Regions from separate parts of the Actinophytocola sediminis genome, predicted to be linked through region 2. Evidence: riboswitches for the same ligand, from Rfam matches in the RefSeq annotation. Region 2 holds a riboswitch; the other holds the start of a gene.
The links. A riboswitch is a leader RNA that binds a small molecule or an ion and turns the genes downstream of it on or off. The one in region 2 is predicted to bind thiamine pyrophosphate.
Positions count from the first base shown of each region.

Region 1: linked by a shared signal. The riboswitch ahead of ACYVIP_RS28420 (thiamine ABC transporter substrate-binding protein) and the one ahead of thiC (phosphomethylpyrimidine synthase ThiC) in region 2 are both predicted to bind thiamine pyrophosphate.

Region 1 covers NZ_BAAGXS010000057.1:18,882-25,909, forward strand. Annotated here, with positions in the region: gene ACYVIP_RS28400 (YrhA family protein) at 22-450, shown strand; gene ACYVIP_RS28405 (alkaline phosphatase D family protein) at 473-2,110, shown strand; gene ACYVIP_RS28410 (alkaline phosphatase PhoX) at 2,173-3,318, shown strand; gene ACYVIP_RS28415 (4a-hydroxytetrahydrobiopterin dehydratase) at 3,319-3,636, opposite strand; TPP riboswitch at 3,682-3,795, shown strand; gene ACYVIP_RS28420 (thiamine ABC transporter substrate-binding protein) at 3,790-4,827, shown strand; gene ACYVIP_RS28425 (ABC transporter permease) at 4,803-6,401, shown strand; gene ACYVIP_RS28430 (ABC transporter ATP-binding protein) at 6,475-7,028, shown strand, end outside.
Region 2 covers NZ_BAAGXS010000077.1:56,381-63,408, forward strand. Annotated here, with positions in the region: gene thiG (thiazole synthase) at 1-192, shown strand, start outside; gene ACYVIP_RS35305 (hypothetical protein) at 212-586, opposite strand; gene ACYVIP_RS35310 (ion transporter) at 631-1,479, opposite strand; gene ACYVIP_RS35315 (ion transporter) at 1,483-2,379, opposite strand; gene thiD (bifunctional hydroxymethylpyrimidine kinase/phosphomethylpyrimidine kinase) at 2,469-3,311, opposite strand; gene thiC (phosphomethylpyrimidine synthase ThiC) at 3,308-5,005, opposite strand; TPP riboswitch at 4,996-5,124, opposite strand; gene ACYVIP_RS35330 (hypothetical protein) at 5,203-5,850, shown strand; gene ACYVIP_RS35335 (S1C family serine protease) at 6,014-6,931, opposite strand; gene ACYVIP_RS35340 (peptide deformylase) at 7,009-7,028, opposite strand, start outside.

The DNA.
Region 1 (7,028 bases), on a different contig from region 2:
TTAAAGCCGAAGGAGTCCCGTGTGACCGAACCGCTTGACCAGCTGCTCGACGAGGTGGCCGAGCAGGGTTGGGAGCTCAACAAACCGGCCGAGCCGAGCGCGCTGGCCAGAGTGGACGCGTGGTTTCGCGCCCGCACCGGCGCCATCCTGCCCGCCGCCTACCTCAACCTGCTGACCCGCACCGACGGCCTGGACTTCAACGGCTCGATGCTCTATTCCACCCGCGACGGACGTAACGTCGGCGGCATGTTCATGGCCGGCGTGGTGGAGTCCAACGAGCGGCTCGGCGACGCGCGGGGCACCTGGGTCGGCGAGGCCAACGGCGACCTGTTCGGACTGTCGGCGGGCGCGTGGGTGGTCGCCGACCGGGTGTCCCGCCAGGTCCTCCGCCAGTACGACGGCTGTACCGCCCTGCTCACCCACGTCCTGCGCAAGTACCTCGACGCCTGAGTCCCCCACTTCCGGAGGCCCGATGCCCACGCTGTTGCTCGGCCCGTTACTCAGACATGTGGACACCACGTCGGCGACTGTCTGGGTGGAGACCGACCAGCCGTGCACGGTCACCGTGACCGGCGACACCGGCGACGCCGCCGCACACACCTTCACCGTCGCCGGACACCACTACGCCCTGGTGGTGATCACCGGACTCGCACCGGGCACCAGCGTCCCGTACGGGGTGTCGCTGGACGGCGACGCGGTCTGGCCAGAACCGGACTTCCCGCCGAGCCGGATCCGCACCTTCCCCGACGGCGGCGACCCGAAATTCCTGATGATCTTCGGCTCGTGCCGGATGCCGGACACCGACGACCCGGCCGAGCAACGCAGGACCGGTGTGGACGCGCTCGCCGCGTACGCCAGGCGGATGTTCGAGCAGGACGAGCTCGACTGGCCGGACTCCCTGCTGCTGGTCGGCGATCAGGTCTACGCCGACGAGACCACCAAGGCGACCAAGGAGTGGCTCGCGCGCCGCCGCGACCTCGCCCAGCCGCCGGGCCCCGAGGTCGCCGACTTCGAGGAGTACACCCGGCTCTACCACGAGTCCTGGTCATCGCCGCTGGTCCGCTGGCTGATGTCGACCGTGCCCACCTCGATGATCTTCGACGACCACGACGTGCGGGACGACTGGAACACCTCGCAGACCTGGCGCGACGAGATGGGCGCGACCGACTGGTGGCGCGACCGCGAGCGGGGCGCGCTGGCCTCGTACTGGATCTACCAGCACATCGGCAACCTGGCCCCGGCCGATCTCACCGAGGACGAGATCTACGACAAGGTGGTGACCGTCGGCCGCGACGGCGACGCCGCCGGGCTGTTACGCGAGTTCGCCGACCGGGCGGCCCAGGAGGTCAACGGGCGCAAGGGAACCCGGTGGAGCTACCGGCGCGACTTCGGCAACGTGCGGCTGCTCGCGATCGACACCCGCTCCGGCCGGATCCTCTCCGGCGGCACCCGGTCCATGGTCGGCGACGCCGAGTTCGACTGGATCGAGGACAACGCCGACGGGACCTACGACCACCTGCTGATCGGCTCGTCGCTGCCGTGGCTGATGCCGCACACGATCAGCCACCTCCAGTCGATGAACGAGGTCGCCTGCCGCCGGCCGGGCCGGCGCGGCCGGTTGGCGGAGAAGTTCCGCCAGGCCGCCGACCTGGAGCACTGGCCGTCGTTCCGCGCCTCCTCCGACCGGCTGTCCCGGCTGATCCTGCGGATCGCCAAGGGGGACGCGTCGACGGTGTGCGTGCTCTCCGGCGACGTGCACCACGTGTACGCGGCGCGGGCGAGCTTCCCGGTGCCGGTGAACGCCGCGGTGTTCCAGCTGACCTGCTCGCCGGTGCACAACCAGGTGCAACGGGTGTTGCGGCCGTTCTTCCAGCTGGCCTGGTGGCGGCCGCTGGCGGCGGTGGTCCGCTGGTGGATGCTGCGCTCGCCGGACATCGAGCCGATGCCGGTCGACTGGCGCAAAGTGTCCGGCCCGTTCTTCGGCAACGCGATCGCCGCGCTGCGCACCGACGGCCGGCACGCGGAGATGGTCGTCGAGCGGGCGGGCGGCAGCCGGGAAGCGCCGACGCTGGCGCCGTTGACCACGGTCGTGCTGACCGACCGGGCTTAGGCCGTTCGGCCCGCGCCGAAGGTCGCTTTTCGCGTTCGGGCGATCACGTTACGTTGCAAGACATGCGGCGACGAAGCTTTCTGCGGGTGTCGGTTGCCGGTTCGGCCGCGGCGGCCTTCGGTGGGGCCTCCTGGCTGAACGCGTTCGCCGCGGCGGCCGATCCGGGAGACGGTCCGTACGGGCCGCTGTTGCCCGCCGACGGCAACGGGTTGCTGCTCCCGTCCGGGTTCACCAGCCGGATCGTCGCGCGCACCGGGACCACGGTCGGCGACTCGGGCTATCCGTGGCACCCAGCGCCGGACGGCGGCGCGTGCTTCGCCGCCGAGGGCGGCGGTTGGGTCTACGTGTCCAACAGCGAGGTGCCGCTGGTCGGTGGCGCGGGCGCGATCCGGTTCGACGCCGCCGGGGCCGTCGTGGACGCCTACCGGATCCTCGACGGCACCAACGTGAACTGCGCCGGCGGCGCGACCCCGTGGCAGACCTGGCTGTCCTGCGAGGAGGTCGACCGCGGCGAGGTGTTCGAGACCGACCCGTTCGGCGTCGCGGACCCGATCGTGCGGCCGGCCATGGGCGTGTTCAAGCACGAGGCGTGCGCGGTGGACGCCGACCGGCAGGTGATCTACCTCACCGAGGACGTGCCGGACGGCGGCTTCTACCGGTTCACGCCGACGACCTGGCCGGACCTGTCGGCCGGCGCGCTGGAGGTCATGCTCGGCGAGCCGGACCAGACCAGCGGCCAGGTCACCTGGGCGCCAGTGCCCGATCCCTCGGCGTCCCAGGAGGCCACCCGCTACCAGGTCGCCGGCACGCTGCCCTTCGACGGCGGCGAGGGCTGCTACTACGCGGCCGGCACGTGCTGGTTCACCACCAAGGGCGACAACCGGGTCTGGGCCTACGACGCGGCGGCCGGCACGCTCGGCCTCACCTACGACGACGACACCCCGCTGGCCGGCGTGGACAACGTGACCGGCGCGGCCAACGGTGACCTGTTCGTCGCCGAGGACGGCGGCAACCTGGAGATCTGCGTGATCACGCCCGATGCCGTGGTCGCGCCGTTCGTGCGGGTCGACGGCCATTCGCGGTCGGAGATCACCGGCCCGGCGTTCAGCCCGGACGGCACGCGGCTGTACTTCTCGTCCCAGCGCGGCTCGTCCGGGCTGCCGACCGGCGGCGTCACGTTCGAGGTCGCCGGGCCGTTCCGGAGCTGATCACTCCGGCGCGGTCGCCACCGCGTCCAGCACGGCGTCGATGACGCCGTCGATTCCCTCGGCCAGCGTCACGTCGTAGGCCGTGATGCCACTCTCGGAGTGCGTCGTACAGCGGAACGTGACCGTCCGCCAACGGATGTCGATGTCGGGGTGATGGTTGAGGTCCTCGGCGATCTCGGCCACGCGGTTCACAACCTGGATGGCCTGCGGAAAGTCGGCTAGCTCAACCGTCCGCTCGAAAGCGCCGTCGGCCAGCCGCCACTTCCGCAGGCGACCGAGCGCTTTCCCCTTGGCTTCGTCAGAGAGCAGTTCGGGCATGCCCCCATGGTGGCCCCTGTGCACCCGAAGCGCACCGGTAGGCTGGCTGTTCACCACGGGAGTCCGGTGTAGCGCCGGGCTGAGAGGAGGGCTCGCAGCCCTCGACCGTCGAACCTGATCCGGGTCATGCCGGCGCAGGGAGAGAGGACGAACATGTTACGCACAACCGTGCTCGCGCTCGTGTTGGTCACGTCGCTCACCGGCTGCACGCTGATGTCCGAGGACTCGGCGGAGGACGGCGAACGGCGGGTGGTGCTGGCCACGCACGACTCGTTCGCGATGAGCCAGGAGGTGCTCGACGCGTTCCGGGACAAGTCCGGCATCACCATCGACGTGCGCCGGCTGGGCGACGCCGGCGCGCTCACCAACCAGCTGGTGCTCACCAAGGACAACCCGGTCGCCGACCTGGCCTACGGCGTGGACACCACGTTCGCCTCGCGGGCGCTGACCGAGGACGTGTTCGCCGAGTACCGCAGCGCCGAGGCCGAGCACGGCCCGCAGCGCTACGCCATCGAGGACGGCGACCGGCTGACGGCCGTGGACGTCGGGGACGTGTGCGTCAACATCGACCCGGCCGCGTTGGCGGCCAAGGGCCTGGCCGAGCCCGCGAGCTACGCCGACCTCACCCGCCCCGAATACCACGGCATGTTGGTGGTCGAAGACCCGGCGACGTCCTCGCCGGGCCTCGCGTTCCTGCTCGGCACGATCGCCGCGCTCGGGGACGGCTGGCAGGAGTACTGGACGGCGCTGAAGGACCGCGGGGTGCTGGTGGTCAGCGGCTGGGAGGAGGCCTACACCCAGGAGTTCTCCGGCTCGGCCGGCAAGGGACCTCGGCCGCTCGTGGTGTCCTACGCGTCCTCGCCGGCGGCCGAGATCGACGAGGACGGCACGCCGCGCACGAAGGCCTTGCTGGACACGTGTTTCCGGCAGGTCGAGTACGCCGGGGTGCTGGCCGGGGCGGCGAACGCCGAGGACGCCAGGGCGGTGCTGGACTTCCTGCTGTCGCGGGAGTTCCAGGAGCAGGTGCCCGACCAGATGTACGTGTACCCGGCGCGATCCGACGTCGAGTTGCCGGCGGCCTGGCAGCACGCCGCCCCGCAGCCGACGACGGCCGGTGAGCTCGACCCGGCCGAGATCGCGAAGAACCGGGAGCGGTGGATCGACGAGTGGCGCGCGCTCGTTCAGGGCTGAGCCCCTGGCTGCCGGTCGCGGCGGCGGTGCCGCTGGGGTTCCTGGCGGTGTTCTTCGTGTGGCCGGTGGTGGCGATCCTGCGGCTGGGCTTCGCCGACGGCGAGGTGCTGTCGGTGCTCGCCTCGGCGCAGACCTGGCGGCTGGTCGGGTTCACCGTGGCGCAGGCGGCCGCGTCGACCGCGTTGGCGGTGCTCGCCGGCCTGCCGGTGGCCTACCTGTTGGCGCGGACGTCGTTGCCGGGGCTGGGACTTGTCCGGGTGGCGGTGCTGGTGCCGTTCGTGCTGCCGACCGTGGTGGTGGGGTTGGCGTTCCGGACGCTGTTGCCCGACGGCGGGGTGCTGGCGATCGTGCTGGCGAACGCGTTCTTCAACGTGGCGGTGGTCGCGCGCACGGTCGCCGGCCTGTGGTCGCATGTGGACAGACGGGCGGCGGACGCTGCCCGGTCGCTCGGCGCGTCGCCGGTGCGGGCGTTCGTCTCGGTGACCCTGCCCGCGATCGCGCCCGCCCTCGCCTCGGCCGCGGCGGTGGTGTTCCTGTTCTGTGCCACCAGTTTCGGCGTCGTGCTGATCCTCGGCGGGTCGCGTTACCGGACGCTGGAGACCGAGATCTACCTGCGCACGGTGGAGTTGCTCGACCTGTCGGGGGCCGCGGCGCTGTCGTTGGTGCAGTTGGCGGCGGTGGTGGCGGCGTTGACCGTCGGCGCGCTCGCCCGGCGGCGCGGGGAGTCGGCGCTGCGGTTGCGTGGGCGGGCGTCGGTGGCGCGGCGGCCGCGCGGGGCGTTGTCGGTGTCGGTGGTCGCGGTGGCGGTGGGCGTGGTGTGCCTGTTGCTGGTGCCGATCGTGGTGCTGGTCGCCAGGTCGTTCGCCGGCGGGTTCGCCGGGTACCGGGCGCTGGCGGGGTTCGGCTACCAGGGTTCGCTGCAGGTGTCCGGCCTGGACGCGGCGCTGAACTCGGTGCGGGCGGCCGCGGACGCGACCGTGCTCGCGGTGTTCCTCGGGGTGGTGGCGTGTGTGGTGTTGGTGTCGCTGTCCAGGGCGCGGGTGCCGCGCGGGGTGGTGGAGGGCATGGACACCGCGCTGATGCTGCCGTTGGGGGTGTCGGCGGTGACCGTCGGCTTCGGGTATCTGGTGACGCTGGACATGTTGCCTGGCGATCTGCGGACCTCGCCCGCGCTGGTGCCGCTGGCCCAGGCGCTGGTGGTGACGCCGCTGGTGATCCGGATGCTGTTGCCGGTGCTGCGCTCGATCGACCCTCGGCTGCGCCAGGCGGCGGCGTCGCTCGGCGCGTCGCCGGGGCGGGTGTGGCGGGAGGTCGACGTGCCGATGGCCGGGCGGGCGCTGCTGACCTCGGCCGGGTTCGGCTACGTGGTGGCGCTCGGCGAGTTCGGCGCGACGAGCTTTCTGGCCCGGCCGGACACCGCGACGTTGCCGGTGGCGATCGCGCGGCTGATCTCCCGGCCGGGTGAGCTGAACAACCAGATGGCCTACGCGGCGTGCACGTTGTTGATCGTGGTGACGGTGGCGGCGGTGGTGCTGGTCGAGTCGGCCGGCCGGTCGCGGGTCGGGGAGTTCTGATGTCCGCAGCGTTGGGCTCACGTGTCGGGAGCGTTGGACTCGCGGGTGGGCTGACGGGGGCGAGGAGGTCTGAATGGCGCTGACGGTGGCTGGTCTGACGGTGGTCTACGGGGCGTTGACCGCGGTGTCCGATGTGGACCTGCGGGTGGGTGACGGCGAGGTGCTGGCGTTGCTCGGGCCGTCGGGCTGTGGCAAGTCGACGCTGCTGCGGGCGGTGGCCGGGCTTGAGCCGGCAGGTGGGCGGGTGTGCTGGGACGGGGCCGATCTGGCCGGGGTGCCGGTGCACCGGCGGGGCTTCGGGCTGGTGTTCCAGGACGGTCAGCTGTTCCCGCATCGGGACGTGGCCGGCAACGTGGAGTTCGGCCTGCGGATGCGGAAGGTGGCCGACCGGGCGGAGCGCACGGCCGAGCTGCTGGCGATGGTCGGCCTCGCCGGCTACGAGCGGCGACCGGTGACCGAGCTGTCCGGCGGGGAGGCGCAGCGGGTGGCGCTGGCACGCGCGTTGGCGCCCCGGCCGAGGCTGCTGCTGCTCGACGAGCCGTTGTCGGCGTTGGACCGGGTGCTGCGTGAGCAGTTGGCGCTGGACCTGGCCAGGGTGCTGGCCACGACCGGCACCACGGCGCTGGT
Region 2 (7,028 bases):
GCGTCGGACGCGGCACTGGCGATGGAGCTTGGCTGCGCGGCCGTGCTGCTGGCGACCTCGGTGACCAGGGCGGCGGACCCGGAGAAGATGGCCGCCGCGATGCGCCACGCGGTCACCGGCGGCCGGCTGGCACGGGCGGCGGGCCGGGTGCCCCAGCGGTTCTGGGCGCAGGCCTCCAGCCCGCCGAGATGAGTTGCGTCGAGGGGTCGGGTCAGCTGAGTCTGGCGAGTACCGCGTCCCAGTCGTCGCGCTTGGCGAGCTTGCGGGAGACCGGGACCTTCCTGGTGTGCCCGTCGGCCGGGGTGCAGACGATGCGGCCGTTGGCGATGGCCAGTCGGCCGTCCTGGCCGCCGAACCGGCGTTTGGCTGGGCCGGCGATGGCCCGGACCACGATGGTGCCGGCGGCGGGGTCGAACTCGAAGTAGGTGCGGAGCAGTTGCAGGACCCCGGCCAGCATCAGCAGCGGGCCGAGCAGCAGCAGCGGGGTCGCCGAGTCGTTGGTCAGCCCGATGACGCCGAGCGCCAGCACCATCGTGCCGATCACCAGACTCACCGCCGCCACCACGGGGTTGTAGCCCACCTTCATGGTTCGGGTCCTTTCCAACGGCGGTGGTTGTGGGGACACGGTAATCAGCCGGAAGTCTTCCTCGGCGAGGGCTCGGCGTTGCGCAGCTCGGCCAGCTCCGCGCGCAGCGCCCGCACCTCGGCCAGGATCCGCTGGTCGGACGCGGCCTGGTTGGCGGCGTTGGCCTCCTCCCTGGCGGCCAGGTCGTCGGTGACCTGGTCTTCCATGCCGCGCACCATCACCGCGATGAACAGGTTCAGCACGGCGAAGCTGGACACCAGGATGTAGATCACGAAGAAGATCCAGGCCAGCGGCATGCTCGCCATCACCTCGCGGGCCACGTCCGGCCAGCCCTCGCCGGTCATGGTCTGGAACAGGGTGAACAGCGAGCGCCCGAGGTCGCCGAAGCTCTCCGGGGCGATGGCGGCGAACAGGTTGGTGGCCATCACCGCGGCCACGAAGATCACCATGGCCAGCAGCGCGGCCACCGACGCCAGGCCGGGGGCGGCGGTGAGCAGGCCGGTCAGCACGCGGCGCATCGACGGGACCGCGGAGATCAGGCGGAGAACACGCAGCACGCGCAGGGTCCGCAGCACGGAGAGCGGGCCGCCAGACGGCACCAGCGCGACCCCGACCACGAGGGTGTCGAACACGTTCCACGGGTCGGTGAAGAACCGCCAGCCGTAGGCATAGCCGCGCACCAGCAACTCGGCGACGAACGCCGCGAGCGCCACCTGGTCCAGGGTGTGCAGCACGTCGCCGATCGACGCGGTGCCGATGTGGGTCGAGCGGGCCTGTGCGGACAGTCCGGTCTCCAGCCCCAGCGTGACCGCGTTGAGCAGGATGACCGTGATCACGGCACGCCGGAACGCCGGTCGCTCGACCAGCTCGCGGGCGCGCTCCCGGACGGACATCCGCTACGTCCGCTCCGAAGCCGACGGTTCCGAAGCAGTTCGTTCCGAAGCCGACGGCTCCGAATTCGACGGCTCCGAGCTTCCCAGGTCTGGCGCCGACCTGTCGGCGCGCAGTTGGGCCAGCTCGGCTCGGAGCACGCGCAGCTCGTCGAGGATCAGCTTGTCCGAGGCCGCCTGGTCGGCCGCGTGCCGGTCCTCGGCCTCCACCAGGTCGTCGGTGACCTCCTTCTCCATCCCGCTGACGATCACCGCGATGAACAGGTTCAGCACGGCGAAGCTGGACACCAGGATGTAGATCACGAAGAAGATCCAGGCCAGCGGCATGGTCGCCATCACCTCGCGGGCCACGTCCGGCCAGCCCTCGCCGGTCATGGTCTGGAACAGGGTGAACAGCGTGGTACCCAGGTCGCCGAAGAAGTGCGGGGCGATCTCGCCGAACAGCTTCGTCGCCATCACGGCGGCCACGTAGATGATCAGCGCGAGCAGCGCGCCGATCGACGCCATGCCGGGCACCGCGGCCAACAGCCCCGACACCACCCGGCGCATCGCCGGCACGGCCGACACCAGCCGCAACACCCGAAGCACCCGTAGTGCCCGCAGCACCGACAGCGGCCCGGTCGCCGGCACCAGCGAGATGCCGACGATCAGGAAGTCGAAGACGTTCCACGGGTCGGTGAAGAACCGCCAGCCATGCGCGTAGAGCCGGCACACCAACTCCACCACGAAGATCGTCAGCATCACGCGGTCCGCCACGTGCAGCACGCCGCCGACGCTGTTCATCACCCCGGTCGAGGTCTCCAGGCCGAGCGTGATGGCGTTCACCACGATCACCCAGATGACGAACCGCTGAAAGCGCGGGTGCTCGACCAGCGCACGTGCCCGGTCGCGGGTCTTCGACACCGGCACCCTCCCGAGGACTCACGTGGTGGCGTCAAGGAAGCGTAAACGCCGCCCCGCTGGTGCCCGGGAGGATTCGCCGAAGGTGGGAGTTAGATCTCCTCGGTCACCTCCGGCAGGGGTGCGAGCCGCCAGAACGGTGACACCGGGCCGACTCCGCCGCCGAGCGGGTAGGCCTCCCTGACCGAGCGGGTCACGAACGCCTTGCCGAACCGGACCGCCGCCGGCACGTCCAGACCGCGGGCCAGCGCCGAGGTGATCGACGAGGCCATCGTGTCGCCGCCGCCGTGGGTGTGTCTGGTGTCGATGCGCTCGGCGGACAGCTCGATGACGGTCTCGCCGTCGTAGAGCAGGTCGACGCACTCCGGATCGTCGTGCAGGTGCCCGCCCTTGACCAGCACCCACCTCGGGCCGAGCGCGTGCAGTGCCCTGGCCGCCTCGTGGGCATCGTCGCGGTCGCGCACGGTGATGCCGGTGAGCAGCCGGACCTCGTCGAGGTTGGGCGTGACCAGGGTGGCCCTCGGGAACAGCTCCGCGCGTAACGCGGCCATCGCGTCGTCGTGCAGCAGTTGGTCGCCGTGCATGGACGCGGACACCGGGTCGACGACGAACGGGATCCGCCCGTCGCGTCCTATGTGGACCTTGTCGCAGGCCTTGGCCACCGCGGCGATCACCTCCGCGGTGGCCAGCATCCCGGTCTTCGCGGCCAGCACACCGATGTCCTCGGCGACGGTCTCGATCTGCGCGGCCACCACCTCGGCCGGCAGCACCGAGACCCCGTGCACGCCAACCGAGTTCTGCACGGTGACCGCGGTGATCGCGGTCATGCCGTGGACCCCGCAGGCGAAGAACGTGCGCAGGTCGGCCTGGATGCCTGCGCCACCGCCGGAGTCGGAGCCGGCGATGGTGAGCACTCGTGGCGGTGTCTCGGTCACCCTTCCTTCGCTTTCTCGCTCGCGTCTTTCTCGGTGGTGTTTTTCTCGGTGGCGTTGATCGGCAGGTAGACCCGGTCGCCGTGGTCGTGGAACCGCTCGGACATCTCCTCCATGCCGGCCTCGATAGCCGCCACTGTGGACAGTCCGTGCTTCTCCGCGTAGGCGCGCACGTCCTGGGTGATGCGCATGGAACAGAACTTCGGCCCGCACATCGAGCAGAAGTGCGCGGTCTTCGCCGGTTCCGCCGGCAGCGTCTCGTCGTGATAGGAACGCGCGGTGTCCGGATCGAGCGACAGGTTGAACTGGTCGGTCCAGCGGAACTCGAAGCGCGCCCGCGACAGCGCGTCGTCCCACTCCTGCGCGCGCGGATGGCCCTTGGCCAGGTCGGCCGAGTGCGCGGCGATCTTGTAGGTGATCACGCCGGTCTTCACGTCGTCCCGGTTGGGCAGGCCGAGATGCTCCTTCGGCGTGACGTAACAGAGCATCGCGGTGCCCGCCCAGCCGATCTGCGCGGCGCCGATCGCGGAGGTGATGTGGTCGTAGGCGGGCGCGATGTCCGTCGCGAGTGGACCGAGCGTGTAGAACGGCGCCTCGCCGCACAGCTCCTCCTCGAGGCGGACGTTCTCGGCGATCTTGTGCATCGGCACGTGGCCGGGGCCCTCGATCATCACCTGCACGTCGTGCTCGCGGGCGATGTGGGTCAGCTCGCCGAGCGTGCGCAGCTCCGCGAACTGGGCCTCGTCGTTGGCGTCGGCGATGCTGCCGGGGCGTAACCCGTCGCCGAGGGAGAACGTGACGTCGTAGGCCCGCAGGATCTCGCACAACTCGACGAAGTGCTCGTACAGGAACGACTCCCGATGGTGCGCCAGACACCAGGCGGCCATGATCGAACCGCCTCGGGACACGATGCCGGTGATCCGTTTGGCGGTCAGCGGGACGTAGCGCAGCAGCACGCCGGCGTGCACCGTCATGTAGTCCACGCCCTGCTCGCACTGCTCGATCACGGTGTCGCGGTAGAGATCCCAGGTCAGCTCGGCCGGGTCGCCGTTGACCTTCTCCAGCGCCTGGTAGATCGGCACCGTGCCGATCGGCACCGGCGAGTTGCGCACGATCCACTCGCGCGTCTCGTGGATTCGTTTGCCGGTCGACAGGTCCATCACCGTGTCCGCGCCCCAGCGGGTCGCCCACACCAGCTTGTCGACCTCGTCCTCGATGGACGAGCTGACCGCCGAGTTGCCGATGTTGGCGTTGATCTTCACCAGGAACCGCTTGCCGATGATCGCCGGCTCGACCTCGGGATGGTTGCGGTTGACCGGAATCACCGCCCGGCCGATCGCGACCTCGTGGCGCACGAACTCCGGCTCGACGCCCTCGCGGGCGGCGACGAACCGCATCTCCTTGGTGATGACGCCGGCCTTGGCGTAGGCGAGCTGGGTCACCGCGCCGTTCACCGGCTCGCGTTCGGCCACCCAGTCGGCCCGCAGCCGATTCAGTCCACTGTGGACATCGATGGTCGCGTTCTGGTCGGTGTACGGGCCGGAGGTGTCGTAGAGGTCGAGATGCTCCCCGTTGGTCAGGTCCACCCGTCGGAAGGGCACCGGTAGCCCGTCGACGTCACGGTAGATCTTGCTGGACCCGCTGATCGGGCCGGTGGTGACACGTGGCCGGACGGAACGGTCCTCAAGCGCTGTCATGAAAGCCTCCCTACGCCGGCATTACCCGGTCAGGTTCAGGCGGTCGGCAAAGCCGGGTCCGGTACGGACGCCATTTGCCCTCTCAGCCCGCTGTGGCGCGAGCTCCCGCGAGATTTTCAGTTCTCGCTCTCGACCATAGCCACGCGTCATGGGCACTGCCAAGGGCCGAATGCCGCGCCGCCAAGTACGGTGCGGGGGTGGACGTGCGTCAGCCGTACCCACCGGGCGCCAGGTCGGGTGACCGGCCGGACGCGGCGAAACCGTGCCCGACCTGTGGGGAGTTGGCCGGCCGCGAGTACCCGGCGTGTCCTGGCTGTGCGGATGTCGTCGACCGGATCTGGCTCGCGGACTGGCGGGAACTGCTTGCGGCACAACGGGTGAGCGCGGGTGCCGAACCGGAGCAGGAGCTGGCCGCGCGGGTGCGGGCGGCGCCGGCCGGCGCGTACTCGTGGACGTGCGTCGACTGGGCGCTGCGGTTGACGCGGTGCGCGGAGTGTGGGCGCGAGCCTGGCGCGGGCGACCCGGCGTGCCTGGAATGCGCGGCCGCCGACGCCGCGCGGTGGGAGTGGGACCACACCGCGGCGCCGGCAGGGATGACACCGGCCGAGCACGCGCTGCGGGTGGCCGTCGCGGCGCTGCGCGCGCCGCACCGGTGGCGGGTGGCGGTGGTGGCCAGCTGGCGGCTGGCGGTGCCGTTCCTGCTGGCCGGCGAGGGTTTGACCGCCGCGAGGGTGCGGGAGCTGCGGACCGGGGTGCTGGCCGGGCGGTATGCCGACCTCGCCGGACTCGGACAGGCGGTGGAACTGGTGAACCAGCCGTTAGCGCCATGGCGACGTCATTCCTGATGGCATTCCTGACGGCATTCCTGATGTCGGGTGTCATGCGGCCATAGTGCGCGACGGGGTCGCGGCGACCGCCCGGATCTGGCCCGGAAAGAGCCAGTTATCCACAACCGGAGTGGTTGTCCACAGATCGCCTGTTGGTAGCCATGACACCCGGGGAGATGTGCTATCCGACCGTCAGCTCCACCGGCCGGGCGAACACGTCGACCATCGCGCCGTTGCGCAGCACGGTCACCGCCAGGTCGGTGCCGATCACCTCGGCGAACAGCTTCCGTTGGATGCCCTGCGCGTTCTGCACCTGGTCGCGGTCCACGGTCAGGATCAGGTCGCCGGGACGCAGTCCCGCCAGGTAGGCCGGACCGCCGCTGACCACCTCGATCACCCGCAGCCCCGCCTGCTGGCCGGTGCGCTCGGCCACGTCGTCTGGCAGTGGCGCCGGAATGCCGATCAGCCCGAGGTAGGCGCGCCGGACCCGCCCCTCCACCATCAGCGTGTCGATGATCCGCCTGGTCGTGGAGTTGATCGGGATCGCGAGGCCGAGGCCGTAGCCGGCCACCGCGGTGTTGATGCCGACCACCTTGCCCGTCGAGTCGGCCAGCGCGCCGCCGGAGTTGCCCGGGTTGAGCGCGGCGTCGGTCTGGATCACGTCCTCGATGACCCTGGCCGCCTGGCCCTGGCGGACCGGCAGCGCCCGGCCGAGGCCGCTCACCACCCCCGCGGTCACCGAGCCGGACAGGCCCATCGGGCTGCCGACCGCCACCACCAACTGGCCGACCACGAGCCGGTCGGAGTCGCCGAGCTCGGCCGGGTCGGGGGTGTCCGGCGCCTGGATCACCGCCAGGTCCGACAGCGGATCCGCGCCGATGACCTCGAACTCGGACTCCGAGCCGTCGGCGAAGGTGGCGGTGCCGTGCCGGTGCGAGCCGATCACGTGCGCGTTGGTCAGCAGGTGGCCATCGTCGGTGACGGTGACCGCCGAGCCGCTGCCCCGGTGCAGCACCACGCTCGCCACGTGCGGGGTCAGCGTGCGGGCCACCGCGGTGACCGTGCGGGAGTAGGCGTCCAGCGCCTCATCGTCCGACACCACATCACCGCCCGCCTGATTACACCGTTGCACCCACTACAAGTGTGCGCTGGCAGGCGACTGTTCCGTGTTCGCTGTCAGTGAAGTTCTGGCTCCG